DNA from 2 places in the Micromonospora sp. DH13 genome. Region 1 is predicted to be linked to the other one. Evidence: predicted binding sites of a transcription regulator. Region 1 holds the regulator's gene; the other holds the start of a gene.
The links. The regulator HrcA, encoded in region 1, represses chaperone genes, less so after heat shock. The targets are predictions, from matches to a motif close to GGTTNGCACNCTCNNNNNGAGNGTGCNAACC.
Positions count from the first base shown of each region.

Region 2: groL (chaperonin GroEL) is a predicted target of HrcA. The motif match lies at 5,763-5,793, and genes of this name have one in related genera.

Region 1 covers NZ_JAHWGR010000021.1:49,940-65,529, reverse strand. The annotation lists gene LPA42_RS20265 (histidine triad nucleotide-binding protein) at 1-37, opposite strand, end outside; gene LPA42_RS20260 (SDR family NAD(P)-dependent oxidoreductase) at 83-844, shown strand; gene LPA42_RS20255 (16S rRNA (uracil(1498)-N(3))-methyltransferase) at 898-1,632, opposite strand; gene dnaJ (molecular chaperone DnaJ) at 1,634-2,779, opposite strand; gene hrcA (heat-inducible transcriptional repressor HrcA) at 2,853-3,875, opposite strand; gene LPA42_RS20240 (DUF4870 domain-containing protein) at 4,185-4,808, shown strand; gene hemW (radical SAM family heme chaperone HemW) at 4,851-6,074, opposite strand; gene LPA42_RS20230 (enoyl-CoA hydratase-related protein) at 6,094-6,876, shown strand; gene LPA42_RS20225 (hypothetical protein) at 7,070-7,939, shown strand; gene LPA42_RS20220 (phytanoyl-CoA dioxygenase family protein) at 8,161-9,063, shown strand; gene LPA42_RS20215 (MOSC domain-containing protein) at 9,196-9,840, opposite strand; gene LPA42_RS20210 (carbohydrate ABC transporter permease) at 9,967-10,800, opposite strand; gene LPA42_RS20205 (carbohydrate ABC transporter permease) at 10,812-11,798, opposite strand; gene LPA42_RS20200 (sugar ABC transporter substrate-binding protein) at 11,795-13,084, opposite strand; gene LPA42_RS20195 (GlsB/YeaQ/YmgE family stress response membrane protein) at 13,298-13,579, opposite strand; gene LPA42_RS20190 (GlsB/YeaQ/YmgE family stress response membrane protein) at 13,786-14,073, opposite strand; gene lepA (translation elongation factor 4) at 14,212-15,590, opposite strand, start outside.
Region 2 covers NZ_JAHWGR010000009.1:175,365-190,954, reverse strand. The annotation lists gene thrC (threonine synthase) at 1-216, shown strand, start outside; gene LPA42_RS12055 (GNAT family N-acetyltransferase) at 580-1,599, shown strand; gene paaN (phenylacetic acid degradation protein PaaN) at 1,686-3,359, shown strand; gene LPA42_RS12045 (N-acetyltransferase) at 3,425-3,904, opposite strand; gene LPA42_RS12040 (cold-shock protein) at 4,243-4,446, shown strand; gene LPA42_RS12035 (hypothetical protein) at 4,578-5,669, shown strand; gene groL (chaperonin GroEL) at 5,987-7,609, shown strand; gene LPA42_RS12025 (hypothetical protein) at 7,742-8,005, opposite strand; gene LPA42_RS12020 (S8 family serine peptidase) at 8,178-10,610, opposite strand; gene LPA42_RS12015 (glycerol-3-phosphate dehydrogenase/oxidase) at 10,638-12,506, shown strand; gene LPA42_RS12010 (hypothetical protein) at 12,592-13,128, shown strand; gene LPA42_RS12005 (FAD-binding oxidoreductase) at 13,148-14,548, opposite strand; gene LPA42_RS12000 (DUF4031 domain-containing protein) at 14,584-14,850, shown strand; gene LPA42_RS11995 (metal-dependent phosphohydrolase) at 14,851-15,489, opposite strand.

The sequences.
Region 1 (15,590 bases):
CGGCGACGATGCGGCAGAACAGGCAGTCGGATCCCATCGGGGCATGGTAAGTGGTGCCGGACGGCTGGGGCATGATGGCCGCGTGACTTCACGGGCGGTGCTGGTGACGGGGGCCTCGCGGGGCATCGGGCGCGCGGTGGCGGCGCGGTTCGCGGCGGGCGGGGACCGGGTGGCGATCCACCACCGGGGCTCCGGGGAGCTGGCCGAGCGGCTGCGCGCGGAACTGCCGGGCGACGGCCACGTCGTGGTCCGCGCGGACCTGGCCGACCCCGAGGCGGTACGGGTGATGGTCGACGACGCGGCGACCCGCCTCGGCGGGCTGGACGTGCTGGTCAACAACGCCGGGGTGTACGGCGAGCGGAACGCCCCGCACCCGGTCTTCGGCGCGTCCTACGCCGACTGGCAGCGGCGCTGGCGGCAGGTGCTGGAGACCAACCTGACCGGGGCGGCCAACGTGACCTGGTGCGCGGCCCAGCACATGCGCGGGCGGGGCGGGCGGATCGTCAACGTCTCGTCGCGGGGCGCGTTCCGGGGCGAGCCGGAGCAGCCGGCGTACGGGGCGAGCAAGGCGGGGCTCAACGCGCTCGGTCAGTCCCTCGCGGTGGCCCTGGCCCCGTACGGCATCACGGTCGCGACGGTGGCCCCCGGCTTCGTGGAGACCGACATGACCACGGAGCACCTGGCCGGTGAGGGCGGCGCGGCGATCCGGGCGCAGAGCCCGTTCGGCCGGGTGGCCCGCCCGGAGGAGATCGCGGCGGCGGTCCACTGGCTGGCGTCGGCGGAGGCGGAGTGGGCCTCCGGCACGATCGTCGACCTCAACGGCGCGTCCTACCTGCGCACCTGACCGGGGCGGGGGTCCACCAGCGGGACAGGCAGGTCACCGACAGGATGGGCGGGTCACCAGCGGGACAGGCGGGTGGCCAGGACGCAGAGGGCGGCGACGCCCGCCGTGGAGGTGCGCAGCACGTGCGGGCCGAGGCGCACCGGGCGGGCGCCGGCCTGGGTGAACGCGGTCACCTCCGCGTCGGTGATGCCGCCCTCCGGGCCGACGACCAGCACGATCTCGCCCGTGGCGGGCAGCGCGGCGGCGGTCAGCGGCTCCTGCGCCTCCTCGTGCAGGACGAACGCGGCGGCGGCCCCGGCGATCCGGCGGACCACCGTGGCCGTGGACTCGTCGGGGGCGCCGGCCACCACCGGCAGCCACGCCCGGCGGGCCTGCTTCGCCGCCTCCCGGGCCGTCGCCGCCCACTTCTCCCGGGCCCGTACGCCCCGGTCGCCGCGCCACTGCGCCACCGAGCGGGCCGCCGCCCAGGGCACGATCTCGTCGACGCCGACCTCGGTCATCGCCTGCACGGCCAGCTCGCCCCGGTCGCCCTTGGCGATGCCCTGCACCACGACGAGCCGGGGGACGGGCGCGTCGACGTGCCCCCGGGAGGTGACCCGCAGGTCGAGGGCACCCCTGCCGACGGCGGTGACCACGGCGGCGGCGGTGCCGCCCCGGCCGTCGGCCAGCAGCAGCTCCTCGCCGGCGCGCAGCCGCTGGACGGTGGCCGCGTGGTGCCCCTCCGGGCCGCCGAGGGTCAGCGCGTCGCCGGTGGGCAGCGCGTCGACCAGGAACAGCGGCGCCGACACCTCAGGCGTGCCCGTTAAAGGCGTCGCGCATCCGGGAGAAGAAGCCGCCCTGCTTGCTCAGCTCGGCGACCTCCTCGCCCCGGGTCTTGGCGAAGTCGCGCAGCATCTTTTCCTGGTCGGGGTCGAGCTTGGTCGGGGTGCGCACGTCGAGGTGGACGTAGAGGTCGCCCCGGCCGGTGCCGCGCAGGTGCGGCACGCCCCGGGCACGCAGCCGCAGGGTGCTGCCCGGCTGGGTGCCGGCCTTGACGTCGACCGTCTCCTCGCTGTCGAGGGTCTTGATGGTCAGCCGGGTGCCGAGCGCGGCGGCCGTCATCGGGACGGTGACCCGGCAGTGCAGGTCGTCGCCCTTGCGGGAGTAGACGTCGTGCGGGCGCTCGTGGATCTCGACGTAGAGGTCGCCGGCGGTGCCGCCGCCCGGGCCGACCTCGCCCTGCTGGGCGAGCCGGATGCGCATGCCGTCCTCGACCCCGGCGGGGATCTTGACGGTGAGCGAGCGGCGGGTGCGCACCCGCCCGTCGCCGGTGCAGGTCGGGCAGGGGTGCGGGATGGTGGTGCCGTAGCCCTGGCAGACCGTGCACGGCCGGGCGGAGACCACCTGGCCGAGGAAGGTGCGCTGCACCGACTGGACCTCGCCCCGGCCGCCGCACGCCTCGCAGGTGGCCAGGTGGGTGCCGGCCGCCGTGCCCGCCCCGGAGCAGGTGGTGCAGAGCACCGCCGTGTCGACGGTGATGGGGGCCTCGACGCCGAACGCCGTCTCGTGCAGGTCCAGCTCCAGGCGCAGGATCGCGTCCGCGCCGGGCCGGGTGCGCGGGCGCGGGCCCCGGGAGCCGCCGGCCGCGCCGCCGAAGAAGGCGTCCATGATGTCCTGGAAGCCGACGAACGGGCCGGCCCCGCCGGGTCCGCCCGGGCCGCCCATGCCCCCGCCGCCGGGGGCGAGGGGGTCGCCGCCGAGGTCGACGATCTGCCGTTTCCGGTCGTCCGAGAGGACCTCGTACGCGGCGTTGATGTCCTTGAACTTCTCCTGTGCCTCCGGGTCCGGATTGACGTCCGGGTGGAACTGCCGCGCCAGCTTGCGGTAGGCGCGCTTGATCTCGTCGTCGGAGGCCTCCCGGCTCACGCCGAGGATGCCGTAGTAGTCCCTGGCCACTGCGTCCCGTGTCCTCATGTTCTTGTCGCGTTGCGCCGGTCGTCGGCCGGAGCCGGCCGTCGGCCCTGACTGGTCAGTTGTGGGCCAGCAGCTCGCCCACGTAGCGTGCCACGGCCCGCACCGTGGCGATGGTGCCGGGGTAGTCCATCCGGGTGGGGCCGACCACGCCCAGTCCGCCGAGCGCGGTCGCCCCCGGGCCGTAGCCGGTGCTCACCACCGAGGCGGCCCGCAGATTGTCGATCTCGTTCTCGTCGCCGATCAGCACGCGGGTGGTGGTCGACTCGGCCTCGCCGATGAGCTTGAGCATCACCACCTCCTCCTCCAGCGCCTCCAGAATGGGCCGCAGGGACCCCTGGAAGTCGAGCAGGCCGCCCCGGGTCAGGTTGGCGGTGCCGGCCAGCGCGATGCGCTCCTCGTGCCGCTCGACCAGCGTCTCCAGCAGCACGGTGGAGAGCGTGGTCATGGTGCCGCGCAGGTGCGGGCTCGACTCCTCGACCAGCGCCTGCACCAGCGGCGGGGTCTCCGACAGCCGGCTGCCGACGAGCTTCTCGTTGACCAGCCGGCGCAGGTCGGTGACGTCGTCGGCGCTCACCGGCGCGGGCAGCTCGACCAGCCGCTGCTCGACCCGGCCGGTGTCGGCGATCATCACCAGCATCAGCCGGGTGGTGGAGATCGGCACCAGCTCCAGGTGCCGCACCGAGGAGCGGGCCAGCGAGGGATATTGCACCACGGCGACCTGCCGGGTGAGCTGCGCCAGCAGCCGCACCGTGCGGTGCACCACGTCGTCGAGGTCGACCGCGCCGACCAGGAAACGCTCGATCGCCCGGCGCTCGGCCGGGCTGAGCGGCTTGACGCGGGACAGCCGGTCGACGAAGAGGCGGTAGCCCCGGTCGGTGGGGACCCGGCCGGCGCTGGTGTGCGGCTGCCGGATGTAGCCCTCCTCCTCCAGCACCGCCATGTCGTTGCGCACCGTCGCGGGGGAGACGCCGAGCTGGTGCCGCTCGACCAGCGCCTTGCTGCCGACCGGCTCCTGGGTGGCGACGTAGTCCTCGACGATCGCGCGGAGCACGGCGAGCTTGCGGTCGTCCAGACCCACCCTGCCACCTCCTGTCGCATGTCGGGCCCGGCGGCGCGGCGGCACCGCAGGTCGGCGCTCCGCCGGTGCGTCGACGCCTGGCACTCGACTGTAACGAGTGCCAGTCTACGTCGGCTGCCCCGTGCTGGGTAAGATCAACGACGGACCGCGGGTGCGGCGACCGCCGCGCGGGAGGCCGGCCGGGCGCGCGCCGACCGGTCGACGGCCGCCCGGTGCGGGCCGCCACCTGCGTGGGCGGGCCGAACATCCGCCGCTCCGCGGCGGTGTCGCTCTGGTGCCCGCTTGCCCGCAACCCCTACCGTGACGTGCATGACTGAACCACCTCGCCCTCCCGGATCGGGCGACCCCGGCGGCTACCCGCCGGAGCCGAACCCGTCGGCACCGTACGGCTCGCCGGGGCACGAGCCCCCCACCGCACCACTGTCCGGGGCCCCCGGGGCGGGCGGCTATCCCCCGCCCGGTGGCTATCCGCCGCCCACCGGTGACCAGCCGCCGTCGGCCGGCTACCCGCCACCCGGTGGCGGCTTCCCCCCGCCCGGTGGCGGATATCCGACCGGCGGCGCGTACGGCGCGCCCTCCGGCGGCTACGCCAACAACGAGGACAAGACCTGGGTCCTGGTCGCCCACTTCGGCGGCGCGGCAGGGATGTTCCTCGGCGGTGGCGTGCTCGGCTGGCTCGCGCCGCTGATCGCCCTGCTCGCCCGGGGCAACCAGTCGCCGACGGTCCGCGCCCACGCGGTGGCGGCGCTGAACTTCCAGCTCCTCTGGTCGGTCATCGCCCTGATCGGCTGGATCCTCACCTGCATCCTGGTGGGGCTCCTGATCGGCTTCGGCGCCATGATCGTCGGCATCATCTTCGGCATCGTCGCCGGCATCAAGGCGAACGAGGGCAGCCCCTACCGCTACCCGATGACCGTCAACCTGATCAAGTGACCCCCGACCGGCCGCTCCCCCGGCCGGTCGGGGTCACCCCCGTCAGGGCAGCAGGTCGCGCACGACCGCGTCGGCCAGCAGCCGGCCGCGCAGCGTGAGCACCGCCCAGCCGGCCGCGTAGCCGGCCGGGTCGAGCAGGCCGTCGGCGAGGGCCCGCCGGGCCCCGGCGCGGCCCGCGTCGTCCAGCACCGCCAGCGGCAGCCCCGAGGCGAGCCGCAGCCGCAGCATGACGTCCTCCGTGTGGGCCTCGTCGGGCGTGAGCACCTCCCGGGCCAGGCCGGGCGACTCCCCCGCCGCCAGGCGCTTCGCGTACGCGGCCGGGTGCTTGACGTTCCACCAGCGCACCCCGCCGACGTGGCTGTGCGCCCCCGGCCCGAGACCCCACCAGTCGCCGCCGTTCCAGTAGAGCAGGTTGTGCCGGCACCGGCCGGCCGGCGTGCGGGCCCAGTTGGACACCTCGTACCAGGAGAAACCGGCCGCGTCGAGGGCGGCCTCCGCGGCCAGGTAACGGTCCGCCGCCACGTCGTCGGAGGGGTACGGCAGCTCGCCGCGCCGCATCCGCGCGGCCAGCCGGGTGCCGTCCTCCACGATCAGGGCGTACGCGCTGACGTGGTCCACCCCGGCGGCCACCACCTGCGCCAGGGACGCGGCGAAGTCGTCGGCGCTCTCCCCCGGCGTACCGTAGATCAGGTCGAGGTTGACGTGGTCGAACCCGGCGCCGCGGGCCTCCCGGGCGGCCTCGGTGGCCCGGCCGGCGCGGTGCCGGCGGTCGAGGATCGCCAGCACCCCCGGCGCGGCCGACTGCATGCCCAGCGAGATGCGGGTGTACCCGGCGGCCCGCAGGGTCTTCAGCGACTCCGGGGTCACCGACTCGGGGTTGGCCTCGGTGGTCACCTCCGCGTCGGCGGCCAGCCCCCAGGTGCGGTCGATGCCGTCGAGGATGCGGGCCAGGTCGTCGGCGGGCAGCAGGGTAGGCGTGCCGCCGCCGACGAACACGGTGTCCACCCTCGGCGGCGGGGCGTCGCCGAGCACCCGGGCGGCCAGCGCCAGCTCGGCGAGCACGGTGTCGGCGTACCCCTCGCGGCTCGCCCCGCCGCCCAGCTCGTCGGCGGTGTAGGTGTTGAAGTCGCAGTAGCCGCAGCGGCTGGCGCAGAACGGCACGTGCACGTACACGCCGAAGCCGCGCGCGCCGACGGCGCGGGTCGCGGTGGCGGGCAGCGAGCCGTCGGCCGGGACGGGCTCGCCTTCTGGAAGGACGCCGGGCATGGCCACTAGTGTGCCCGGCATGACCTCCACCGCCGCGCTCGTGCGGGTCGCCACGGCCCGTGGGGTGACCACCCTCACCCTGGACAGCCCGCACAACCGCAACGCGCTCTCCACGCCGCTGATGACCGAGCTGCTGGCCGGGCTGGCCGCCGCCGTGGCCGACGACGCGGTCCGGGTGGTGGTGCTCGACCACACCGGCCCGGTCTTCTGCTCCGGCGCCGACCTGAAGGAGACCGCCGCCGCGTACGCCAGCGGCACGGTCCCGGCCGGGATGCTCGGCGACGTGCTCGCGGCGGTCTGGGAGTGCCCGAAGCCGGTGGTGGCCCGGGTGGCCGGGCCGGCGCGGGCCGGCGGGCTGGGCCTGATCGCGGCGGCCGACCTGGCGATCTGCGCGCAGGAGGCGACGTTCGCGTTCACCGAGGTGCGGATCGGGGTGATCCCGGCGGTGATCTCGGCGACCGTGCTGCCCCGGCTGGCGCCCCGGGCCGCCGCCGAGCTGTACCTCACCGGCGACACCTTCGACGGGCGGCGGGCCGCCGAGATCGGGCTGGTCACCTCGGCGGTGCCGGCGGACGCGCTGGACGCGGCGGTGGAGCGGGCCTGCGCCTCGCTGGTGCGGGGGGCGCCGAACGCGCTGGCCGGGGCGAAGGCGCTGCTGCGCCGCCCGCCGGCGGCCGACCTGCGGGCCGGGGTCGCCGAGCTGGCCGCCCTGTCGACCGGGTTCTTCCTGTCCGACGAGGGGCGCGAGGGCGTGCTGGCGTTCCGGGAGAAGCGCGACGCGCGCTGGGTGCCGACGGACTGACCGGTTTCCCGGGCCGGCCGGTCGACTCCCGGGGCGCCGAGCGGTTCCCGGGTCGGCCTCCGGTTTCCGGGCCGGGGCGCGGGGAAGGCGGACACGCATCGCGGCCGACCCGCCACGGAACGGAGCGAATCGGTCGGACGGGCCGGACGGCGGCGGCGGGGACGTACTCTTGGCGGACGCCGTCGAACAGGGGGTGCGGGTGCGAAGTCGGGCAGTCGTCGCGACCGGTGTCGTCGTCGCCGTGATCGCCGTGGTGGGGATCTGGCTCGTCGTCCGGCAGGCCGGCGGGCAGCTGCGCCTGCCGTTGTCCCTGACCAGCCGCACCTGCACGGTGCAGGCCGACGGCCAGGTGCGCCTGGACGCCGACCAGATGGCCAACGCCGCCACGATCGCCGCCATCGGCGTCCAGCGGAAGATGCCCGAGCGGGCCGTGGTGGTCGCCCTCGCGACGGCCTACCAGGAGTCCGGGCTGCGCAACCTCCCCGACGGCGACCGGGACTCGCTGGGCCTGTTCCAGCAGCGGCCGAGCCAGGGCTGGGGCACCGAGGCGCAGATCGCCGACCCCCGGTACGCGACCCGGAAGTTCTACGCCGCGCTCAAGCGGGTGCGCGGCTGGGAGAAGATGCGGGTCACCGACGCGGCGCAGAAGGTGCAGCGCTCGGCGTTCCCCGAGGCTTACCAGAAGTGGGCGGACGAGTCGGAGGTGCTGACCCGGGCGCTGCTCGGCGAGGCGACCGGCGCGGTGGCCTGCACGGTCGGCGCGACGCCGGTGATGCGGGGCGCGGCGGCCGCCGCCGCGCTGACCCGGGGCCTGAGCCTGGACTGGGGGCTGCCGGAGGCGGCGTCCCCGGCCGAGCTGACCGGCCTCGCGGTGCCGGCCGACGACCGGCGCGACGGCTGGCGGTACGCGCACTGGCTGGTCTCGCACGCCTCCGACCACGGCGTGAAGCGGGTGCGCTTCGCCGGCCTGGAGTGGACCGCGAAGGCCGGCACCTGGAGCCGGGTGGGCGACGCCCCGGCGAACGACGGCGAGGTGCTCGCCGAGGTCTTCGCCGACGCCTGAGCGGCTCGATTCTCCACACCGACGGTTACCGCACAATCCTCCATATCCGGCGAAAGCCGCCGAACAAGCACCCGATCTCACCCTCCGTGCCCAGACGGGTGCCAACGGTCCGGCCGCTCCCCCGCACCGTCGGGCGCGCTCCGCACCCGCCCGCGCGGGCGCAGTAGCATCGGCGTCCTGTGCCAGAAATGGTTTCACCTCATGGGGAGGGGTACGACGCGGTGTTCGATTACGACGGCCGGACCGGCTACGAACCGATCAGCGACACCGACCGCAAGGAGTTCCACGAGCAGGGCTTCCTCCTGCTGCGGAACGTGCTGACGGAGGACCACCGGGCCGCCCTGGAGGAGGCCGTCGACCGCGTGTACGCGGAGGAGAAGGCCAAGGGCAACACCACCAAGGACGGCACCCTGCACCTGCTGGGCTTCCTGGAGCGCGACGAGCTCTTCGGCCAGCTGCTGACCCACCCGATCGCCTTCCCGTACATGTGGGGGCTGGCCGGCTGGAACATCTACACCCACCACAACCACCTCGACGTCACCCCGCCGGCGCTGGAGCCGGAGAAGCCGTACTGGGGGTGGCACCAGGACGGGTACCGGCAGAACTCCGACCCGGAGACGATGGACCCGAACCTGCCCCGGCCGATGTTCTCGCTGAAGGTGGCGTACGTGCTCTCCGACCTGTCGGAGACCGGCCGCGGCGCGACCAAGGTGATCCCGGGCAGCCACCTGTGGAACTCGCTGCCCCGGCCGGCGGACCTCACGGTGCACAACCCGGACCCGGAGGGCACGGTGGAGATCACCGCGAACCCGGGCGACGCGTTCATCTTCGACCGCCGCCAGTGGCACTCCCGGTCGACGAACCTGTCGAACATCACCCGCAAGATGCTCTTCGTCGGCTACACCTACCGGTGGATCCGGCCGCTGGACGAGCTGCACATCGACACCGACGGCGAGTGGTGGGCCAACCGGACGCCGGTGCAGCGCCAGCTCTGCGGCGAGGGCACCCACACGGCCAACTACTGGGGCATCAACTGGAACGGGTACATCGACGACGAGATCCCGCTGCGCAAGGAGCTCAAGGAGCGCGGCCTGCTCGACCGCAGCATCCCCTGGCTCCGCTGACGGTGTAAGGAAGGGCCCCCTGTTAACGCATTCCGCATAGCAGGGGGCCCTTGTTAACGCCTGGGCACGGCGCGCGGCGCTCTGGCGCGGCGCTCGGCGCCTGGGGCGCGGGCCCTGGGGCCGCCGGGGCGGTCAGGCGTCGGGCGTGGCGAGCCGGCGCGCGACCTTCCGCCGCAGCGCCTCGGGCAGCTCGGGGACGTCGAGCAGCCGGGGCAGCAGCTCCGGTTCGAGGGTGCTCGCCCGGAACACCTCGCCGACGGTCACGCCGTGCGCCGGCCGCTCCACCACCTCCACCGGGTCGCCCGCGCCGACCTCGCCCTCCCGCAGCACCCGCAGGTACGCCCCCGGGGCGGCGCGCACCGTGAACCGCCTGATCAGGTCCGGTACGCCCCAGAACCCGGCGAACGTCCGGCACGGCGTGCGCGGCTTGGTGACCTCCAGCAGGGCCGTCCCGATCTGCCACCGCTCGCCGACGACCGCCCCGGTCACGTCCACCGCGTACGTGGTCAGGTTCTCACCGAAGGCACCCGGCCGGATGTCGCGGCCCAGCTCGGCCGCCCACCACGCGGCGTCCTCCTCGGCGTACGCGTAGACGATCTGGTCGGGGCCCCCGTGGTGGGCCCGTTCGCCGATGAAGTCGCCGGCCACCCCGTCGACGCGCAGCAGCACCGGCCCGTCCACCGGCCGCTTGTCGATCCCGCTGCGGCCGCTCGCGTCGCCCGCCCACTCCGCCTCGGTCACCACGCCGAGGTTCACCGTCACCAGCCTGCCCGTCATGGCGACAGCCTACGGCGGCATCGCGGCCCGCCGATGCCCCGCCCGACGCCGCCCGTCTGCCCGACGGGGTGTGAGAAGGGGGCCCTTCTCGACAGAATGCGTTAACAAGGGGCCCTTCCTTGCACCTCAGCCCTTGACGGCGCCCGCCACCAGGCCGGAGACCATCCGACGCTGCACCAGCAGGAAGAAGACGATCACCGGCAGGGTGAACAGCGTCGAGGCGGCCATCACCGGCCCCCAGGCGGTGTCGTCGCGGCCGAAGAAGAACGTCATCGCCACCGGCAGGGTGTAGCGGTCCTGGTCGTTGACGAAGGTGAGGGCGAAGATCAACTCGTTCCAGGCGGTGATGAAGGAGAAGATGCTCGTGGCCACCAGGCCCGGCGCGACCAGCGGGAACAGGACGCGGCGGAAGGTCTGGGCGCGGCTCGCGCCGTCGATCGCCGCGGCCTCCTCCAACTCCTTGGGCACGGCGGCCACGAAGCCGCGCAGCATCCAGACCGCGAACGGCAGCGAGAAGCCGAGGTACGTCAGGACCAGGCTGGGCAGCGTGTTGTAGAGGCCCAGCCGCTGGATCATCAGGAACAGCGGGATGACCAGCGCCTCCAGCGGGATCATCTGCACCACCAGCAGCATGATCAGGAAGCTGGTGCGCAGCTTGAACCGGAACCGGGCCACCGCCGTCGCGGCGAGCAGCGCGACGAGGCCGCTGAGCACCACGGTCGACACCGCCACGAGCACGGAGTTGAGGAAGAAGTCCAGGAACGTGACGCCGGGGATGAGGTTGCCGGTGAGGATCTCCCGGTAGTGCTCCAGCGTCGGCGCGGTCGGCACCGGCCGGGGCGTGGCCGAGAAGATCTCCCGGTTCGGCTTGAGCGACGTCGCGATCATCCAGTAGACGGGGAACGCCGCGAAGAGCGCCACCAGCAGGCCCGCCCCGTTGAGGGCGACCCGCTTCACCACCGCGCCGCGCTTCACGCGTCCTCCTCCTGCTTGAGCACCATCCGCACGTAGAGGCCGGTCACCACCAGCAGGATCAGCGTGAGGATGACGGCGATCGCCGCGCCCAGGCCGTACTTGGGGGGCGGGGAGAACGCCTCGGCGTACGAGTAGATCGACAGCATGAACGTCGGCCGGTCCTGGGTGCCGCCGGCCAGCACGAACTGCTGGGTGAACACCTTGAAGTCCCAGATCGTGGAGAGCACCACGAGGATGCCGAAGACGGGCCGCAGCAGCGGGAAGGTGATCTTCCAGAAGACCTTCCACGGGCCGGCCCCGTCGACCCGGGCCGCCTCGTGCAGCTCGCTCGGCACGCTCTTCAGCCCCGCCAGCACGCTCACCGCGATGAACGGGAACGAGTGCCAGACCACCACGAGGGTGAGGATCGAGAAGAACATCAGCGGCGAGTTGAACCAGCCGTACCCGGTCCAGTCGGCGCGGCCGAACAGGGCGTTCGACAGCCCGTCGGGCAGGGTGTTGAACAGCCAGGTCACCAGGCCCGAGGTGTCGTCGAACAGCCACTTCCACACGATGGTGCCGGTCAGCGCCGGGGTGGCCCAGGCCAGCATCACGCAGCTCGCGACGAAGGTGGCCATCCGCTTGCCGAGCCGGTTGAGCAGCAGCCCGACCAGCGTGCCGAGGATCATCGTGAGGGCGACGTTGGCCACGGCGAAGAGCACCGTGTTGCGCAGCACCGTGCGGAAGAACGGGTCGCCGAGGATCTCGGCGTAGTTGCCGAGCCCGACCCACGGCCAGTCCCGGTCGCCGCGCAGTTGCCGGACGTTGTCGAGCCGGAAGAAGGACATCGCCACGACCTGGCCGAGCGGCCACAGCAGCAGCACGCCGATGATCGCCAGGCAGGGCAGGAGCAGCAGGTAGGGCAGGCGGTCGACCCGGCGACGCCGCCGCGCGGGGGTCTCCCGCGCGGCAGGCGTCTCCGGTGCCTGGGTCAGCATGGTCACTTCGCGTTGAGGATGCTTTCCATCTCGGCGGCCGCGTCGGCGGTGGCCTGCTCGACCGTCTTCTGACCCTTGATGACCGAGCTGTTCATAGCCTGGGTCACCGTCTTGGTGCGGCTGACCTCGACCCACTTCGGGGTGAGCGGGGTCAGCCTGGTGTTCTGCAACGAGGTGGCGAACGCGGCCATGATCTTGTCGTTGGCGTACTCGCCGCCGCCGACGAGGTCGGAGTAGACCGGGAAGAAGCCGAGGCTGCTGGCGAACTCCTTGTCCTTCTGCTTGCTCAGCAGCACGGTCAGGTAGTCCCAGGCGAGGTCCTGCTTCTTGCTGTCCTGCCACAGGGCGATGTCCGAGCCGCCGGCGAAGGCCGGGGCCGGCTTGCCGTCCGGGCCGGGGATGGGGAAGGTGCCCCAGACCTTCTCGATCTCGGGGTTGTCCTTCTTGATGGCGCCGGCCTGCCAACTGCCGGCGAAGGCCATCGCCGCCTTGCCGGTGGCGAACTGGGTGCGGGCGTCGATCTCGTTCCACCCGGCGGCGGCGGGCGGGGCGACCTTGTGCACGGTGACGAGGTCGGTCCAGAACTTGACCGCCTGCTGGGCCTGCGGGCTGGTGTAGCCGGACTTCCAGGTGTCCCCCTGCTGGGTGGCGATCTCGCCGCCCGCGCCCCAGAGGAAGGAGTAGAAGGGCAGCTCCGAGTTGCCCGGCAGCGCGATGCCGTAGGTGCCCGGCTTCTTGGCCTGCACGGCCTTGGCGGCGGCGACCAGCTCGTCCCAGTTCGTCGGCGGCTTGACGCCGGCCTCGGCGAACCAGTCGGTGCGGTAGTAGAGGGCGCGGACGCCGGCGTACCACGGCACGCCGTACTGCTTGCCGTCGAGCTGGGCGTTTCGGACGAGGTCGGGCAGGATGTCCTTGCCCTCGGGCCAGGCGGCGAACTTGGCGGTGACGTCGGCGAGCGCCTCCTGGGCGGCCCAGCCCTGGGTCTCGGTGTTGCCGAGCTCGGTCACGTCGGGGCCTTCGCCACCGGCGAGGGCCGCCTGGAACTTCTTCGGTGCCTCAAGCCAGGGGATGTACTGGACGACGACGTCGGTGTCGGGGTGCTTCTTCTTGAACTCGGCCTCGACGCCGTCGAGGAACGCGGTCTGCGCCTCGCTGCCCTCGCCCATCATCCAGACGGTCAGCTTGCTGTTGTCGGCGGCCTCGTCGTCGCCCGAGCCGCCGCAGCCGGCGAGCACCATCGCGGCCGACGCCACCACGGCGGTGACCGGGGCCAGCCGTTTCCACCTGTTCACGCCACATCTCCCTCGCGCCGTCCTGGCACTAACCTTCTCTGCCGCACCCTAGTAGGAAAAATTCCTTTACGACAGGGGGCGGGCGGGGGCGAGGCGACCGTACCGCAGGCGAGGAACCCGGGGGCAGCCCGACTTCGGGGCAAAACCGGGCGTACGCGCGCGAACGGGCGCCCGGCCGCGGAGGCCGGACGCCCGTTCGTGCGTGCGGGGTGCTTACCGGTGGGTGACGCTGCGGCGACCGCCCACGCCCGCCACGATCGCCACCGCGATGGCGGCGACCACGACCTGGACGAGCAGCTCGGCCCAGTCGATGCCGGAGGTCTCGGTGGCGATGCCCACCGCCCGGGCGAGCACCGTGCCGAGCAGGGCCGCGCCCACGCCGATCAGCATGTGCAGCCAGATCGGCATGTTCTGCCGGCCCGGGACGACCAGGCGGCCCAGAGCGCCGACGATCAGACCGACGATGAGCGCGGTGATGATTCCGACAACGGTCATGGTCGTTCTCCTCAGAAAGCTTAAAAGGTTTGTTCACTGTCGCGACCATCAAGTTCCCGGGCCGCCGGAAATTCAAACCCGTCATCGCGGCATGCGGTCAGAAAGCTGCCGCCGGGACACGTCCCCGCAGGCCAGGAGCGCCGGACAAAATGCGAACGGGCGCCCGACCGCAATGGTCGGACGCCCGTCGAGCCAGCGATGTGTCGTTACCGGTGGGTGACGCTGCGGCGGCGGCCCACACCGGCGACCAGGGCCACGGCGATGGCGGCCAGCACGACCTGGACCAGCAGCTCGCCCCAGTCCACGCCGGCGGTCTCGGTGGCGATGCCCATGGCCCGGGCGAGCACGGTGCCGAGCAGGGCCGCGCCGATGCCGATCAGCATGTGCAGCCAGATCGGCATGTTCTGCCGACCCGGGACGACCAGGCGGCCCAGAGCGCCGACGATGAGACCAACGACGATGGCGGTGATGATGCCCCAAACGGTGAGCTCCACGGTCGCCCTCCTCCTCAAGAAGTGTCACAACGGTGTGTTGAAGCTGTCGTGACCGCTAAGTTCCCGAGGGCCCGAAATTCCAAACCCGGCCGGGGCGTCGCGCCCGGCCGGGTTCGTGTCACACCACCGAGGACACCCTCACTTCTTGCCGGCGGCCTTGCCGTCGCCGGAGTCGGACGAGAGGGCGGCGATGAAGGCCTCCTGGGGGACCTCGACCCGGCCCACCATCTTCATCCGCTTCTTGCCCTCCTTCTGCTTCTCCAGCAGCTTGCGCTTGCGGCTGATGTCACCGCCGTAGCACTTGGCGAGCACGTCCTTGCGGATCGCCCGGATGGTCTCGCGGGCGATCACCCGGCTGCCGATGGCCGCCTGGATCGGCACCTCGAACTGCTGGCGCGGGATCAGGTTGCGCAGCTTCGCGGCGATGGTGACGCCGTAGTTGTACGCCTTGTCCTTGTGCACGATGGCGCTGAACGCGTCCACCGGCTCGCCGTGCAGCAGGATGTCCACCTTCACCAGGTCGGACGCCTGCTCGCCGGAGGGCTCGTAGTCCAGGGAGGCGTACCCCTTGGTGCGGCTCTTGAGCTGGTCGAAGAAGTCGAAGATGATCTCGGCCAGGGGCAGGGTGTACCGCAGCTCGACGCGGTCCGCCGAGAGGTAGTCCATGCCGAGCAGGCTGCCCCGGCGGCCCTGGCACAGCTCCATGACCGCGCCGACGTAGTCGTTCGGGGTCAGGACGGTGGCCCGCACCACCGGCTCGTACACCTCGGCGATCTTGCCGGTGGGGTACTCGCTCGGGTTGGTCACCACCAGTTCCTGGCCGTCCTCCGTGATGGCCCGGTAGACCACGTTCGGGGCGGTGGAGATCAGATCGAGGTTGTACTCCCGCTCCAGCCGCTCCCGGATGATCTCCAGGTGCAGCAGGCCGAGGAAGCCGCAGCGGAAACCGAACCCGAGCGCGCCCGAGGTCTCCGGCTCGTAGTCGAGCGCGGCGTCGTTGAGCTTGAGCTTGTCCAGCGCCTCGCGCAGGTTGGGGTAGTCGGACCCGTCGATCGGGTAGAGGCCGGAGTAGACCATCGGCTTCGGGTCCTTGTAGCCGCCCAGGGCCTGGGTCGCGGGCCGACTGTTGATGGTGACGGTGTCACCGACCCGGGACTGGCGGACGTCCTTCACGCCGGTGATCAGGTAACCCACCTCGCCGACGCCCAGCGCGTCGGCCTTCACCATCTCCGGGGAGATGACGCCGATCTCCAGCAGCTCGTGGACCGCGCCGGTGGACATCATCTTGATCCGGTCCCGGGCGCTGATCCGGCCGTCGATCACCCGGACGTAGGTGACCACGCCCCGGTAGACGTCGTACACCGAGTCGAAGATCATCGCGCGGGCGGGCGCGGCGGCGTCGCCGACCGGCGCGGCGAACTGCCGGACGATCTCGTCGAGCAGGTGCGGCACGCCGATGCCGGTCTTGCCGGAGACCCGGATGCAGTCCGCCGGGTCGCCGCCGATCAGGTGGGCCA
Region 2 (15,590 bases), on a different contig from region 1:
ACCACCGGGATCTTCGCCGAGACCGCCGGCGGGGTGACCGTGGCGGTGCTGCGCAAGCTGGTCGAGTCCGGCCGGCTCGACCCGACGGCGGAGACCGTCGTGTTCAACACCGGCGAGGGGCTCAAGACCATCGACGCCGTCGCCCCGCAGGTCGGCCCGACCCACCGGATCAAGCCCTCGCTGCGCGCGGCCCGCGACGCCGGCCTGCTCGGCTGAGTCCCCGTCCGGCCCGGGCCGCCGTACCGGTCGAGACTTGATCGACGCCGGGTCGGCGACATGGGGGCATCCGCCGGCCGGGACACCCCCATGTCGCCGACATCGCGCGCCTTCACGAAGGGAACCGATCCGTCGGGTAACCGACGTTTTGCCCTCCGTACGCAAAAACCCGCCGCCGAGGACTTGACGGCAGGAACCGGACGGCGCAAGATGCTCCGTGCGGGAGGGCGTTTCGCCGTAGACTTTAAGTTCTTACGACCCAACGCCGGAGGCGTTGTGCGATCGTCCCTCCCGACCAACGTCCGATCGGGCCAGCGGAGAAATTCGCTGGCCCGATCGTCTTTCCCCGGCCACCCTCGGCCCATGCGCATCACCATCACCCCGATCGACCCGGCGGACCAGGGCGCGGTCGACGCGGCGTACGGAATCCGGGCCGCCGCCGACCAGGCGGACGTCCCCGACTTCCCGCCGCTGTGCCGGCGGCGCTTCGAGGCGGCGATCCGGCACCCGATGCCGGGCAACGTGCCGGTCTGGGCGCTCGCCCGGCTCGACGGCGCGCCGGCCGGCTACCTCGCCCTCGACCTGCCGCAGCTCGACAACACCGACAACGCCACCGTCGACCTGCTCGTGCACCCGACGCACCTGCGGCGCGGGGTCGGCCGGGCGCTGCACGCGCACGGCGTGGAGCTGCTGCGCGAGCGGGGGCGCAAGCGGGTGATCGGCGCGACCGTCGCGGCCCTGCCCGGCGGGCCGGCGCGCGGCGGGGCCGGCGGGGCGTTCGCCGCGGCGACGGGCGCGCGGGCGGTGCTCGCCGAGGTCCGCCGCCGCCTCGACACCACCCGGCTCGACCATGCCGCGCTCGACGCGGCGCTGGCCGACGCCCGGTCCCGCGCCGCCGGCTACCGCACGGTCCGCTGGCAGGGCGCGGCCCCGCAGGAGCTCGTCGCCGACGTCGCCCACCTCGACGGCCGGCTGATGGCCGACGCGCCCCTGGGCGAGATGGAGTGGGAGCCGGAGCGGGTCGACGTCGAGCGGATCCGGGGCGTCGAGCGGGCGTTGGACGCGCGGGGCCGCCGCCGCTACCACCACGGGGCGGTGCACGCCGCGTCCGGCCGGCTGGTCGCCTGGACGACGATCGACGTCGGCCCCAACGTGCCGTGGCACGCGTGGCAGCAGATCACCATCGTCGACCCGGCGCACCGGGGCCACCGGCTCGGGCTGCTCGTCAAGGTCGAGAACCTGCGGTACGCGCTCGCCCACGAGCCGGGGCTGCGCGCGGTGGACACCTTCAACGCGCAGGCCAACACGTACATGATCACCATCAACGAGGCGCTCGGGTTCCGCCCGGTCGACGCCTGGACCGACTGGCAGCTCACCCTCTGACCGCCGGCTGGCGGCGGGGGCGGCGGGCGGCCGGCGGCGTCCGCCGACCCTACTGCCCGCCCGCCGGCTGCGGCATGATGGCGGGCATGACGGAGACCCCGCATCCCGAGTACGACAAGCACGCCGACACCCTGCACCGGGCGCTGACCGCGATCACGGAGCGCGGGTACTGGTCCGCCTATCCCGAGTCACCCAGCCCCCGGGTCTACGGCGAGACCGCCGCCGCCGACGGCAAGGCCGCGTTCGAGGCGTACCTGAACGGCGACTTCCCGCTCGACCAGCCCGGCACCGGCGACCGGGTCGCCACCGAGGCCAGCCCCTTCGGGCTGGAGCTGAACGTGCGCTACCCGCACCCGGGCGCCGACGAGCTGGTGGCCGCCGCCTCCGCCGCCCTGCCCGCCTGGCGTGACGCCGGCCCGCAGGCCCGCGCGGGCGTCTGCCTGGAGATCCTCGACCGGCTGCACAAGCACGTCTTCGAGCTGGCCAACGCGGTGCAGTTCACCAGCGGCCAGGCGTTCGTGATGGCCTTCCAGGCCGGCGGCGCACACGCGCTGGACCGGGCCCTCGAAGCGGTCGCCTACGCGTACGCGGAGATGACCCGCCACCCGGGGACGGCCGGCTGGGAGAAGGCCGCCGGCAAGGGCGACCCGCTGCGGATGACCAAGACGTTCCACGTGGTGCCGCGCGGGGTGGCCCTGGTGATCGGCTGCAACACCTTCCCGACCTGGAACTCCTACCCCGGGCTGTTCGCCTCGCTGGTCACCGGCAACCCGGTGGTCGTCAAGCCGCACCCCCGCGCGGTGCTGCCGCTCGCGATCACCGTGAAGTACGCCCGCGAGGTGCTCGCCGAGGCCGGCTTCGACCCCAACCTGGTGCTGCTCGCCCCCGAGGCGCCCGGCGAGAAGCTCGCCACCACCCTCGCCCTGCACCCGGCCGTGAAGATCGTCGACTTCACCGGCTCGACCGAGTACGGCGACTGGCTGGAGGCCAACGCCCGGCAGGCGACGGTCTACACGGAGAAGGCCGGCCTGAACACGGTGGTGATCGACTCCACCGACGACTTCGCGGGGCTGTGCCGCAACCTCGGCTTCACGCTGACCCTCTACAGCGGCCAGATGTGCACCACCTCGCAGAACATCCTCATCCCGGCCGGGGGCATCGACACCGACCAGGGGCACAAGAGCTTCGACGAGGTGGCCGCCGGGATCGCCGCCGCCGTGGGCAAGCTCACCGCCGACCCGGCCCGGGGCGTCGAGCTGACCGGCGCGATCGTCAACGACGGGGTGCTGGAGCGCCTCGACGAGGTCACCAAGGTCGGGGCGGCGGTGCTGGAGTCACGTACCGTCGAGCACCCGGCCTTCCCCGGCGCGGTGGTGCGGACGCCGACCATCGTCAAGCTGGCCGCCGCCGACACCGCGACGTACGGCCGGGAGTGGTTCGGGCCGATCTCGTTCGTGATCGCCACCGACTCCACCGCGCACAGCCTGGAGCTCCTGCGCGCCACCGTTGGCGAGTCCGGGGCGCTGACCGCCGCCGTCTACTCGACCGACCCGGCGGTGCTGGACGCGGCCGAGGCGGCGGCGATCGACGTCGGGGTGCACCTGTCGTGCAACCTGACCGGCGGCGTCTTCGTCAACCAGTCGGCGGCGTTCTCCGACTTCCACGGCAGCGGCGCCAACGCGGCGGCGAACGCGGCGCTGACCGACGGCGCGTACGTGGCGAACCGGTTCCGCATCGTCCAGAGCCGCCGCCCCGCCTGAGGTGCAAGGAGGGGCCCCTTGTTAACGCATTCTGTTGTACAGGGGGCCCCTGCAAACGCCCCGCCTCACGCCGGGCGGCGCATCTGGAGCTCACGCAGGGCGGGGATCCTCGGGTGCGGCACCCGCACGCCCGTGTCGACGAAGCCCAGCCTCCGGTACGCCCGGTAGGCGCGGTCGTTGCCGACGACCACCTCCAGCATCAGCTCCGGCCGACCGCACTCCCGGGACCAGGCGGCGACCCCCTCGATCAGCGCGGCGAGCAGCCCGGTGCCGCGCCGGGCCGGCGTGACGTAGACGGCGTAGACGACGGTGAGGCCGGGCTCGTCCGCCGAGACCGTCCCGCCGGCGTGCCCGAGGAGCCGCCCGGCGGGGCCGCCGGGCCGGTCCGCGCCGGGGTCGGCGACGAACTGGGCGGTGTGCCGGCCGCTGGCGACCGACGCGACGCGGGCCGCGTACTCGGCATGCGGGCGGGCGGCGGCCTCCGCCAGGGTCTCCAGGAAGGCCAGCGGCGCGTCGGCGAGCATCTCCAGCCGCAGCGCCCGCATCCGGGCCGCGTCCGGCAGGGTCACCCGGCGTACGTCGGCTGCCCGTGCGACGGTGTCGGCCGTCCCCGTCGGGGCGCTGCCCGGGTCGGTCGGCGGGCGGGAAACTGCTGTCATCCCGCATACCTATCGCAGTGATGGTCGCCTATGGAGTGCCGGGTTGAGGTCGGTCCGTTATAGCCCCATTTGTGGCCGTGCGCCATCGTCACTCCTCGTGTAGCGTGCGATTTCGGTCACTGGTTTCCCGGTCGGCGCAGACGGGTGAAACCGGTGTTCCCGGGGCCGCCGGTTCCGTCGGCGTACCCGCTCGTGGAAGGCCGCGCGACGTTAGGAAGTGCACCGTGGCACAGGGCACCGTGAAGTGGTTCAACGCCGAGAAGGGCTACGGCTTCATCGCCGTCGACGGGGGGCAGGACGTCTTCGTCCACTTCTCCGCCATCGAGATGGACGGCTACAAGGCGCTGGACGACGGGCAGCGCGTCGAGTTCGAGATCGCCCAGGGGCAGAAGGGGCCGCAGGCCGAGCGCGTACGCGTCGTCGCCTGACCGCCCGACGCTGGGGCCCGCGGGCGGGCGGGCCGCCGGTGCTGGGCAGAGCGCGTCGCCCCGGGGCGGCGGAGGCGGGTCGGGCCAGGGAAGATCGTGAGCCGTTCCGGCGTCGCCGCTGAGGAGGGCCCATGTCCCAGCCACCCCCACCCGATCGATCCCTCCCGGGGCCCGAGGGGCCGGCTGCGGTCGGTCCCCCGCCCGTCCGGCACCCCACCGGGTTCCCGGCCCACCCGGGCCAGCAGCCCTATCCCGGTCAGCAACTTCACCCCGGCCGGCAGCCCCACCCCGGCCCGGCGCTACCGCCGGCGCACGCCGTGCCGTACCCGCCGGGCCACCCCTTTCCGCCGGGCTACGCGGTGCCGTGGCCGCCACCCGGCTACGACCCGGCGGACCCGCTGGTCACCCTGCCCGGGGAAGGGCTGAGCGGGTGGTTCTCCCGGTGCTCCGGCACGCTGCGCCGCAGCTGGCGGCTGCTCGTGCCGGTGCTGGCCCTCACCCATGCCCTGCCGACGCTCCTGCTGCTGCTGGCGACCGTGCCGCTGTACCCGCTGCCGCCGCTGGAGCCCACCGCGCCCGGCGAGCCGCCGCCCCCGCTGCCCGACGGCTACCTCGCCGACCTTGGCGTCTTCTTCGCCGCGATGATCGGCCTCGGCTGCCTGCTCGGGTTCGTCCAGGCGGTCGGCTGGGCCGCCGGCACCCGGGTGGTGGCGCGGCAGGCCGCGGGCGAGCCGACGTCGGCGGGCGACGCCCTGGCGTACGGCCTGCGCCGGGCCCCGGCGCTGTGGGGCTGGACGGTGGTCTACGTCCTGCTCATGCTGGTCGGCTTCGTGCTGTGCTACCTGCCCGGCCTGTACGTGATGGCCGCGCTGAGCCTGTTCGGCCCGGTGCTGCTCTTCGAGGGCGGCGCGCCGCTCGGCCGGGCCCGGCAGCTGTTCCACGCCCGCCTCGGGCCCGTGCTCGGGCGGATCGCGCTGGTCGGGCTCGCCGCCTCCCTCGCGTCCATGGTCGTGGCCCCGATCCAGGTCGCCGCCCTCTTCTTCGCCGACCCTGCCGACGCCGCCTCGCTGGACGGCTGGAACGTCGCGTACGCCCTGGGCGCCGCCCTGGTCGCGGTCCCGGCCGCCCTGGTGTACCTGATCGGCCTGGTCGTCACGTACGCCGAGCAGCGGGCGTACGAGGGCCCGGTTACCGCCGCCCGGCTGGCGGGTGAAATCGGCTGAACCGGTGGGCCGGGTCGCGCTGGTCAGGCGGGGTCGACCCGGCCCGTCCGCCGCATCGTGCTTGCACTCGGCAGGGCAGAGTGCTAAACAAGTCATTGGCACTCGCCTTGGGTGAGTGCCAATGGTCGGGACGGTGGGGCCACGGCCGCACGGCGGAAATCCGTCGGGTGGCACATGGCCGGTCGTCGCGGGCTATCCGGCCCGGCCGAGGAGACGTCGTCGTCGCCAGGTGGCGACGTCCCAAGGTGCGTACACCAGGCGGCCCATCCGGGACACACACTCGGGTGGCCCGTGAGTGTCCAGGAGGACAACGCCGTATGGCCAAGATGATCGCGTTCGACGAAGAGGCTCGCCGCGGCCTCGAGCGGGGCATGAACCAGCTCGCCGACGCCGTGAAGGTGACCCTCGGCCCGAAGGGCCGCAACGTGGTGCTCGAGAAGAAGTGGGGTGCCCCCACCATCACCAACGATGGTGTGAGCATCGCCAAGGAGATCGAGCTCGAGGACCCGTACGAGAAGATCGGCGCCGAGCTGGTCAAGGAGGTCGCCAAGAAGACCGACGACGTTGCCGGTGACGGCACGACGACGGCGACCGTCCTGGCCCAGGCCCTGGTCCGCGAGGGCCTGCGCAACGTGGCCGCCGGCGCCAACCCGATGGCCCTGAAGCGGGGCATCGAGGCCGCCGTGGCCAGCGTCTCGGAGGAGCTGTCCAAGCTCGCCAAGGACGTCGAGACCAAGGAGCAGATCGCCTCCACCGCCTCCATCTCCGCCGGTGACAGCACCGTCGGCGAGATCATCGCCGAGGCGATGGACAAGGTCGGCAAGGAAGGCGTCATCACCGTCGAGGAGAGCAACACCTTCGGCCTGGAGCTTGAGCTCACCGAGGGCATGCGCTTCGACAAGGGCTACATCTCCGCGTACTTCATGACCGACCCGGAGCGCATGGAGGCCGTCTTCGACGAGCCTTACATCCTGATCGCCAACAGCAAGATCTCGTCGGTGAAGGACCTGCTCCCGATCCTGGAGAAGGTCATGCAGTCGGGCAAGCCGCTGCTGATCATCGCCGAGGACGTGGAGGGCGAGGCCCTGCCGACCCTGGTGGTCAACAAGGTCAAGGGCGTCTTCAAGTCCGCGGCCGTCAAGGCCCCCGGCTTCGGCGACCGCCGCAAGGCCATGCTGACCGACATCGCCATCCTCACCGGTGGCCAGGTCATCAGCGAGGAGCTCGGCCTCAAGCTGGAGGCCGCCGGCCTCGACATGCTGGGCCGCGCCCGCAAGGTCGTGGTGACCAAGGACGAGACCACCATCGTCGACGGTGCCGGCGACGCCGAGCAGATCCAGGGCCGGGTCAACCAGATCCGGGCCGAGATCGACAAGAGCGACTCCGACTACGACCGCGAGAAGCTGCAGGAGCGCCTGGCCAAGCTGGCCGGCGGTGTTGCGGTGATCAAGGTCGGCGCGGCCACCGAGGTCGAGCTGAAGGAGCGCAAGCACCGCATCGAGGACGCCGTCCGCAACGCGAAGGCCGCCGTCGAGGAGGGCATCGTCCCGGGTGGTGGCGTCGCGCTGGTGCAGGCCGGCAAGACCGCCTTCGACAAGCTGGACCTGACCGGCGACGAGGCGACCGGCGCGCAGATCGTCAAGATCGCGCTGGACGCCCCGCTGCGGCAGATCGCCGTCAACGCCGGCCTGGAGGGTGGCGTCGTCGTCGAGCGCGTCCGCAACCTGGACGCCGGCCACGGCCTCAACGCCGCCAGCGGCGAGTACGTGGACCTGCTGGCCGCCGGCATCATCGACCCGGCCAAGGTGACCCGGTCGGCGCTGCAGAACGCCTCGTCGATCGCGGCGCTCTTCCTCACCACCGAGGCCGTCGTCGCGGACAAGCCGGAGAAGACCCCGGCCGCCGCGGCTGGCCCGGGCGGCGGGGACATGGACTTCTGAGTCCAGCCCCACCCGAGTTCAGCTACACCGCACGTCGAAGGGGCGGGTCGCGTTAGCGGCCCGCCCCTTCCGCGTCGCGCCGGCCCAGCACCGCTGGTGCCCCCACCTCGGCGACACGCCCGCCGCCGGCTCTCACGTCGGCAGGGGCGGCTGGTCGCGTCGCCTCCCGGCCCGGCCGGACGGCCGGCGAATGCGGATCGGCTCGTCGACGCGGATCGGCTCGTCGACCAGGACCACCGGCTCCTCGGCCGCGAGCGCGTCGCCCCCGGCCATCTCCGCCAACTGCTCGGCGTCGCCGTAGTCCAGCCGGTCGAACGGCAGTTGCCCCGCGATCTCCTCGACCGGCACCCAGGCGGCGGGGCGCAGGTCGTCGGCCTGTGCGTCGTCCGTGGTCATCGCTGCCTCCTCACCTCGACGGTAGGTGGCCGTCGATGGCCGGGACGGTCGAACGGCGCTATCCGCCCCCGTGCCCGTTTCGGCCGCTGCTGCCGTCGGGGCGGGCGCGGGCGGGGGTGAGAAGGGGACCCCTCTCTACCGTATGCGTTAACAAGGGGCCCCTCCTTACCCCTCAGCGCGCCGCGCGGACAGCGGCGTACGCGTCGACCAGGCCGGCCCCGGTGATGTTCACGTCGCCGCCGCAGGCGTCCGCCGGGTCGCGGGAGGCGTACGTCGCCCCGGCCGGGACGGCGGTGTCGCGCAGGATCCGGCGGGTGCGCTCCAGGTCCCCGATCAGCGCCGGGTTCGCCGACCACATCAGCGCCACCACGCCCGCGACCTGCGGGGCCGCCATCGACGTGCCGTCCAGCGTGGCGTACCCGCCGCCCGGCATCGCGGAGAGCACCCCCACGCCCGGGGCGACCACATCCGGCTTCGCCACGCCGGGCACCGGCCCCCGGCTGGAGAAGTCGGCGACCTGGCGGTCCCGGTCGGTCGCCCCGACGGTGAACACGTCCGGGTACGTCGCCGGCGGGTCCTCGATCGACCGGCAGTACGGCCCCGTGTTGCCGGCCGCCGCGACCACGAAGATGCCGGCCGCGTCCAGCGCGTCGGCCGCCGGCCGCAGCGCCGCCGGGTCGCAGCCCTCGATCGGCGGGCAGCCCCACGAGTTCGTCAGCACCTGCGGGGCCCGCTCCGGACGCCCGTCGGTGAACGGGTCGCCGCCCGCCGGGAACGGGGCCAGCATGAACTGGAGGCAGTCGAGGTAGCGTGCCGGGCTGCCGAGGTTGCGGTCCAGGTTGACGCAGCCGACCCAGCTCGCCCCGGGGGCCACCCCGATCCCGTCCCGCCCGACGGCGCTGCCCGTCGTGTGGGTGCCGTGGCCGCCCTGGTCGGTCGGCGCGCGGGTGTGGTCCCACGGGTCGTACCAGGAGTCGTCGCCGCCTCTGAAGCCGTCGGCCAGCGCCGGGTGCCGCCCGTCCACCCCGGAGTCGGAGCTGCCCACCACGATGCCGGCCCCGGTCACGCCGAGCTGCGACCAGACCCGGTCGGCGCGGAGCAGGGAGACGTTCCAGGCCGGCCCGGAGGGTGCCGGCTGATCGCCCCGGCTGGTCGGTGCCCCGGCCGGCAGCGGGCGCAGCCGCTGGCTCAGCAGCACCCGGTCCACCTCCGGGCGGCGCGACAACCAGGCCCGCACCGCCGGCCCGCCGTCCACCTCGATCGCGTTGACCAGGTAGTACGGCGTCGGGTCGAGCCCCAGCCGGCTCAGGTCGCGGCGCAGCCCCGCCTGGGTGCGCTCGGCCGTGGCGACCAGCCGCCGGTAGACCTCCCGGGCGCGGGCGTCCCGGCCCGCCTGACCCGCCCCGCCGGCCGGCACGCCGCCCAGGTCGGCCTGCTCGCGCAGCACCACCAGCAACCGCTCGCCGTGCAGGCCGGGCTGGCCGGGGCCGAGGTGGACCAGCGCCGCCCCGGCGAGCAGCACCCCGGCGGTCGCCGCCGCCACCGGCCGGCTCGGCGCGCGGCCACGCGGGCGGGCCAGCAGCACGCCGTACGCGACCGCCAGGAGCGCGGCCACCGCGAGCCCGGCGGCGGCCGCGACCGCCACCCAGAACGGCACGTCCCGGGTGGTCGCCAGGAGCAGGGTGATCTCCTCCGGGTCGGCGAAGGCCAGCGGCCCGAACGCGGCGAGCCCGACCAGCCAGCGCACGGGCGCGGTGCCGGCGGGCCCGCCGGCACGCAGCGCGGGAGCCTGGAGGGCGGCCAGCGCGAAGCCGAGCGGCGGCAGGGTCAGCAGGGCGGGCAGCTGCGCGCCGGACTGCCCGGTGCCGGCGGCGAGCAGCAGCAGCGCCACCCCGGCCACCAGGCCGCCGACCAGCACCAGCCGCGCCGGCCGGTGCGGCGGCCCGCCCGCGAGGTGCGCCCAGAACCGGGCGCCGAGCAGCGCCCCGGCGAGGACGCCGACGGCCGCCGCGGCCGCCGCCGCGAGCACGGTCTCCAGCAGCCCGCCGAGCGCGCCGAACCACGCCCAGGGCAGCAGCGTCGCCAGCCCGGCGGCCACCGCCAGCCAGGTCACGGCCGGTGGGGCCGCCGGAACGGGCCCGGCCGGGCCCGTGGCGGCAGCGGGCGCGGGGCCCCGGACCAGCCGGGGCAGCACCACGGCGAGCAGGGCGGCCGTCGCCGCCAGCGCGGCCAGGTACGCCTCGTGGTGCACCGGCGGCAGGGCGCGCAGGCCGGTGAGCGCGCCGAGGGCGAGCAGCCCGGCGAGCCAGGCGCGGCCGGTGGCCCGGACCGCCCCGGAGCGGGGCAGCAGGGCCAGCAGCAGCGCCGGCACCCCGGCCAGCAGCACCGTCACGGCGGCGACCACCGGCCACAGCCAGACCACCCGGTCCAGGCCGGTGGCGAGCCGGACCTGGTCGGCCAGCCAGCCGACCAGCTCACCCGGCACGGCGACCGCGACCGTCCAGCACCCGAGGAGCACCGCCGCCACCACGGGCCACGGGCCGGGGCGGGCCGGCGGGACGGCCACGGGCGGAAAGGGACGACCTGCGTACGGACCGACCTCCATGCCCCGACAGTACGGCCGGATCACGACATGCCGCGTGGTGGCCACGGCGGTTACGGTGGACGGGTGCGTGACCCCAACGTCTCCCGAAGCGTCGCCGGCCAGCTCTCCCCGGCGCGCCGCGCCGCCGACCTGCGGCGACTGCGCGCCGAGCGGTTCGACGTCCTGGTGATCGGCGGCGGCGTCACCGGCGCCGGCGCGGCGCTGGACGCCGCCTCCCGGGGCCTGAAGGTGGCCCTCGTGGAGGCGCGCGACTTCGCCGCCGGCACCTCCAGCCGGTCCAGCAAGCTGATCCACGGCGGCCTGCGCTACCTGGAACAGTTGGAGTTCCACCTGGTCCACGAGGCGCTCACCGAGCGGGGGCTGCTCGCCACCCGGCTCGCCCCGCACCTGGTCCGGCCGGTGCCGATCCTGGTCCCGCTGCCCGCCGGCAAGGGCGTGCGCGACCTGCCCGGCCGCACCTTCCGCCGCTCCTACTACGGCCTCGGCGTGGCCGCGTACGACGCGTTCGCCGGGCTGTTCGGGGGCGGGCGGGGGATGCCGCTGCACCGGCACCTCAGCAGGGAGGGCGCGCGGCGGATCTTCCCGAGCCTGCGCGCCGACGGCCTCGCCGGGGCGATCCGCTACTACGACGGGCAGGTCGACGACGCCCGGCTGGTGGTCACCCTGGCCCGCACCGCCGCCAGCCTGGGTGCGACGGTGGTCACCAGCACCCGCGCCGTCGGCCTCGTCCGGCAGGCGCGCGAGGTGACCGGGGTCCGGGTCCGCGACCTGGAGGCGCCGCCCGGCTCACCGGACGCCGAGTTCGAAGTACGCGCCCGCACCGTCGTCGCCGCGACCGGCGTGTGGACCGACGACATGTCGCGGATGCTCAACGACGTCGGGCTGCGCCGGGGCGTCCGGGTCCGGGCGTCGAAGGGGGTGCACCTCGTGGTGCCCCGCTCGGCGATCACCGGCGAGACGGGCCTGATCCTGCGCACCGCCACCAGTGTGTTGTTCGTCATCCCCTGGGGCGGGCACTGGATCATCGGCACCACCGACACCGACTGGCGGCTCGACCGGTCCCACCCGGCCGCGTCGGCCCGCGACATCGCCTACCTGCTGGAGCAGGTCAACACGGTGCTGGACCGGCCGCTGACCACCGACGACATCGAGGGCGTCTACGCCGGCCTGCGGCCGCTGCTGGCCGGCGAGGCGGACTCCACCTCCAAGCTGTCCCGGGAACACGCGGTGGTCGAGCCCATGCTCGGGCTGCTGCTCGTCGCCGGGGGCAAGTACACGACGTACCGGGTGATGGCCTCCGACGTGGTGGACCGCGCGGCCCGCCGGCTCGGCGGGGTCCGCCCGTCCCGCACGGCCGACCTGCCGCTGCTCGGCGCCGACGGGTACGCCGCGATGTGGCGGGACCGGGCCGACCTGGCCCGCCGGCACGGGGTGCCGGTCGGCGTGGTCGAGCACCTGCTGGAGCGCTACGGCACCCTCACCCTCGACCTGTTGGCGCTGGTCGACGCCGATCCGCTGCTCGCCTCCCCGCTGGCCGGCGCGCCGGAATACCTGGCGGCCGAGGTGACGTACGCGGCCCGCGCCGAGGGGGCGCTGCACCTGGAGGACGTGCTGACCCGGCGTACCCGGATCTCCTTCGAGACGGCCCACCGCGGCCTGGAGTCGGCCGAGCACACCGCCGAGCTGATGGGCGCGGTGCTGGGCTGGGACGCGGCGACCCGGGCGCGTGAGGTCGCGCACTACCGGGCCCGGGTGGAGGCGGAGCGGGAGTCGCAGCTCATGCCGGACGACGCGACGGCGGACGCGGCCCGGCTCGGCGCGCCGGACGTGCGCGGCTTCGCGGCGGACCGGGGCGCCGACGGCGATCCGGTCGAACTCCCGTCGTCCCCCCGGTAGCCGAACCCGTACCGGAGGGCGGTCCACCCCTGTCCGGCCGCTCGGCCGGTACCCGACGGCACCATGATCGGGTACGTTCCGGCGCGTGATCCGCCCTTTCCGCGCGCGTTCGATCATCCCGTTGGCCGCCGGTGCCCTGCTCGTCGCGGCGCTCGCCGCCTGCTCGACGGTCGGGCCGGTCCGCCGGGCCGGCACGGCGACCGCCCCGCCGCCCGACGGGTCGCCGGCATCCCCGGCCGGTGGCGCGGCGGCCGGCGGGCCGGTGCGGGTGGAACTGGTGCAGAAGCACGGCCAGGACGGCCCGGTGCGGACGCTGTCCGTCCAGCCCGACGGGCGGTGGGACTGCGCCAACTGCGCCGGCGACGACGTCCGGTCGTCCGGGCAACTCGCCCCCGAGCAGACGCAGCGGCTGCGCGCGCTGCTCACCGACGAGCGGCTGGCCGCCGAGACCGACAAGGCCCGGGGCTACCGGGTGAGCTGCATCGACGCCCTGACGTCCGTGCTGGTCACCACGCCGGGCCCGATCACGATCGAGGACTGCCCGGGGGAGGAGCGGCCACCCCTGGGCTACGAGATCCTGCTGCTGCTCACCCAGGCCACCCCGGCGGAGGCCACCGCCTGAGGCCGGGCCCAGGACCGCGTCAGAGCACCTTGCCGGGGTTGAACAGCCCCGTCGGGTCGAGCGCCGACCTGATCGCCTGGTGCACCCGCACCCCGACCGGCCCGATCTCCCGGGCCAACCAGTCCCGCTTGAGCAGCCCCACCCCGTGCTCGCCGGTGCAGGTGCCGCCCAGCTCCAGCCCGAGCCGCATGATCTCGTCGAACGCCCGCCGGCCCCGCTCCACGCTCGCCGGGTCGGCGCGGTCGACCACGATGTTCGGGTGCAGGTTGCCGTCGCCGGCGTGCCCCACCACCCCGATCGGCACGGCGCACTCCTCGGCGATGCGGGCCACCCCGTCCAGCAGCTCGGCGAGCGCCCCGCGCGGCACCGCCACGTCGTCGATCACCAGCCCTCCGTTGCCACCCGGGTACGTGTCGGCGGCGAACTTCTCCATCGCCGGGTGGGCCAGCCGGCGGGCCTGGAGCAGCGCCGCCGCCTCCACGGCGTCGGTGGCCGCGTACACCTCGTCGGCACCGGCGGCCTCGCACACCTCGGCGATCCCCGCCAGGTCGTCGGCGGCCCGCGAACCGGTGTCGACGGCGGCCAGCAGCAGCGCCTGCGCGTCGGTGCGCAGCCCCATCGGCTGGTACGCCTCGATGGCCCGCAGGTGGGTGCGGTCGAGCAGCTCCAGCAGGCTCGGGGTGAGGCCCTTCGCGGCGATCTGGGCCACCGCCGTGCCGGCGTCCGCCGTCGAGTCGAAGACGGCGACCAGGGTGAGCGACTCCTCCGGCGCGGGCCGCAGCGCCACGGTCACCTCCGTGATCACCCCGAGGGTGCCCTCCGAGCCGACGAAGAGCCGGGTCAGGTCGTAGCCCGCGACGCCCTTGGCGGTGCGCCGCCCGGTGCGCAGCACCTCGCCGGAGGCGAGCACCACCTCCAGGCCCAGCACGTACTCGGTGGTCACGCCGTACTTGACGCAGCACATGCCGCCCGCGTTGGTGGCGACGTTGCCGCCGATCGTGGACGACTCCCAGGAGCCCGGGTCCGGCGGATAGTAGAGCCCCTCCCGGCGCACCGCCCCGGCCAGTGTCGCGTTCACCACACCGGGCTGGACCACGGCGATCCGCGCCACCGGGTCGATCTCCAGGATCCGGTCCATCGCCACCGTGCTCAGCACCACCGCGCCGTCCACCGCGTTCGCCGCGCCCGCCAGCCCGGTCCGCGCCCCCTGCGGCACCACGGGTACGCCGTGCCGGGCCGCCGCCCGGACCACGCCGGCCACCTGCGCGGTGTCACGGGGGCGGACCACCACCAGCGGCGTGCCCGAGGCGCACAGGTCGGCCTCGTCCCGCTCGTGCATCCGCAGCAGGTCGGGGTCGGTCAGGACGGCGGCGTCGCCGAGGAGGGCACGCAGGTCAGCGAGGAGAGGGGATCCGGCCATGCAGGAGAGGCTAACCGGCGGCTAGGTTGGCGGCCATGCTGTATGTGGACCGGCCCGCCTGGCCGGCGCGCGGGCGCCTCTGGTCCCACCTGATCAGCGACGTCTCCGCCGCCGAGCTGCACGTCTTCGCCGAGATGCTGGGCGTGCCCCGGCGAGCGTTCGACCGGGACCACTACGACATCCCCGCCGAGCGGTACCGGATGGCGGTGCTTCTCGGCGCGCGGGTCGTGCCGAGCCGCGACCTGGTCCGCCTCCTGCGCGCGGCGAACCTGCGCCGCCCCAAACACCTGCACGTCCCCTGATCACCCGGGCGAGGGGGCGAGGGCGGTCAGTTCGCGGGTGAGGTTGGCGTGGGCCTGCGGGGTCCAGTGGGTGTGCAGGTGGGGGTGGCGGTAGAGGGTGGGCAGGGACAGGAGCTGGTCCAGGATCCTCGCGCGGCCCCGGCGGAAGTCCCCGTCCGGCACGTGCGCGTACTCCTGCCGGACGGCCGCGGCGTAGCGGTCGTACTCCTCGGGCGTCCCGGCCAGCACGGCCAGGTCGGCGTCGCAGAGCAGCGCCCCGTCGCGGTCGTCGGCGGCGACCGCGTGCCCGGCGGTGAGCAGCACCAGCCGGCGCACCTCGGCCACCGCCGCCGCCGGCACCCCGAGCCCGGTGAGCAGCCCCTCGGCGAGGTCGGCGCTGGCCCGCTCGTTGGCGTCACCGGCGGTGCGCGGGTCGTAGACCGCGTCGTGGCACCAGGCGGCGAGGCGGACCAGGTCCGGACGGTCGGCGAAGCCGGCGTACGCGTCGACCACGTCGAGGACGGCGGTCAGGTGCCGGACGGTGTGGTAGCGGCGGTGCGGCTCCCGCCAGCGGGCCAGCAGCTCCTGCCCGGCGCGGGTCAGCGCGGGGCCGTCGGGTGCGCCAGCGCCCCGGACCGCCGCCCGCCACCGGGCCACCAGGCCGGCCCCCCGCCCGTCGTCCGCCTCGGCCGCCCGGTCGTCGTGCGGGACTGCCGCGCGGTCGTCGTCCGCCTCGTCCGCCCAGTCGTCGTGCGGGTCGG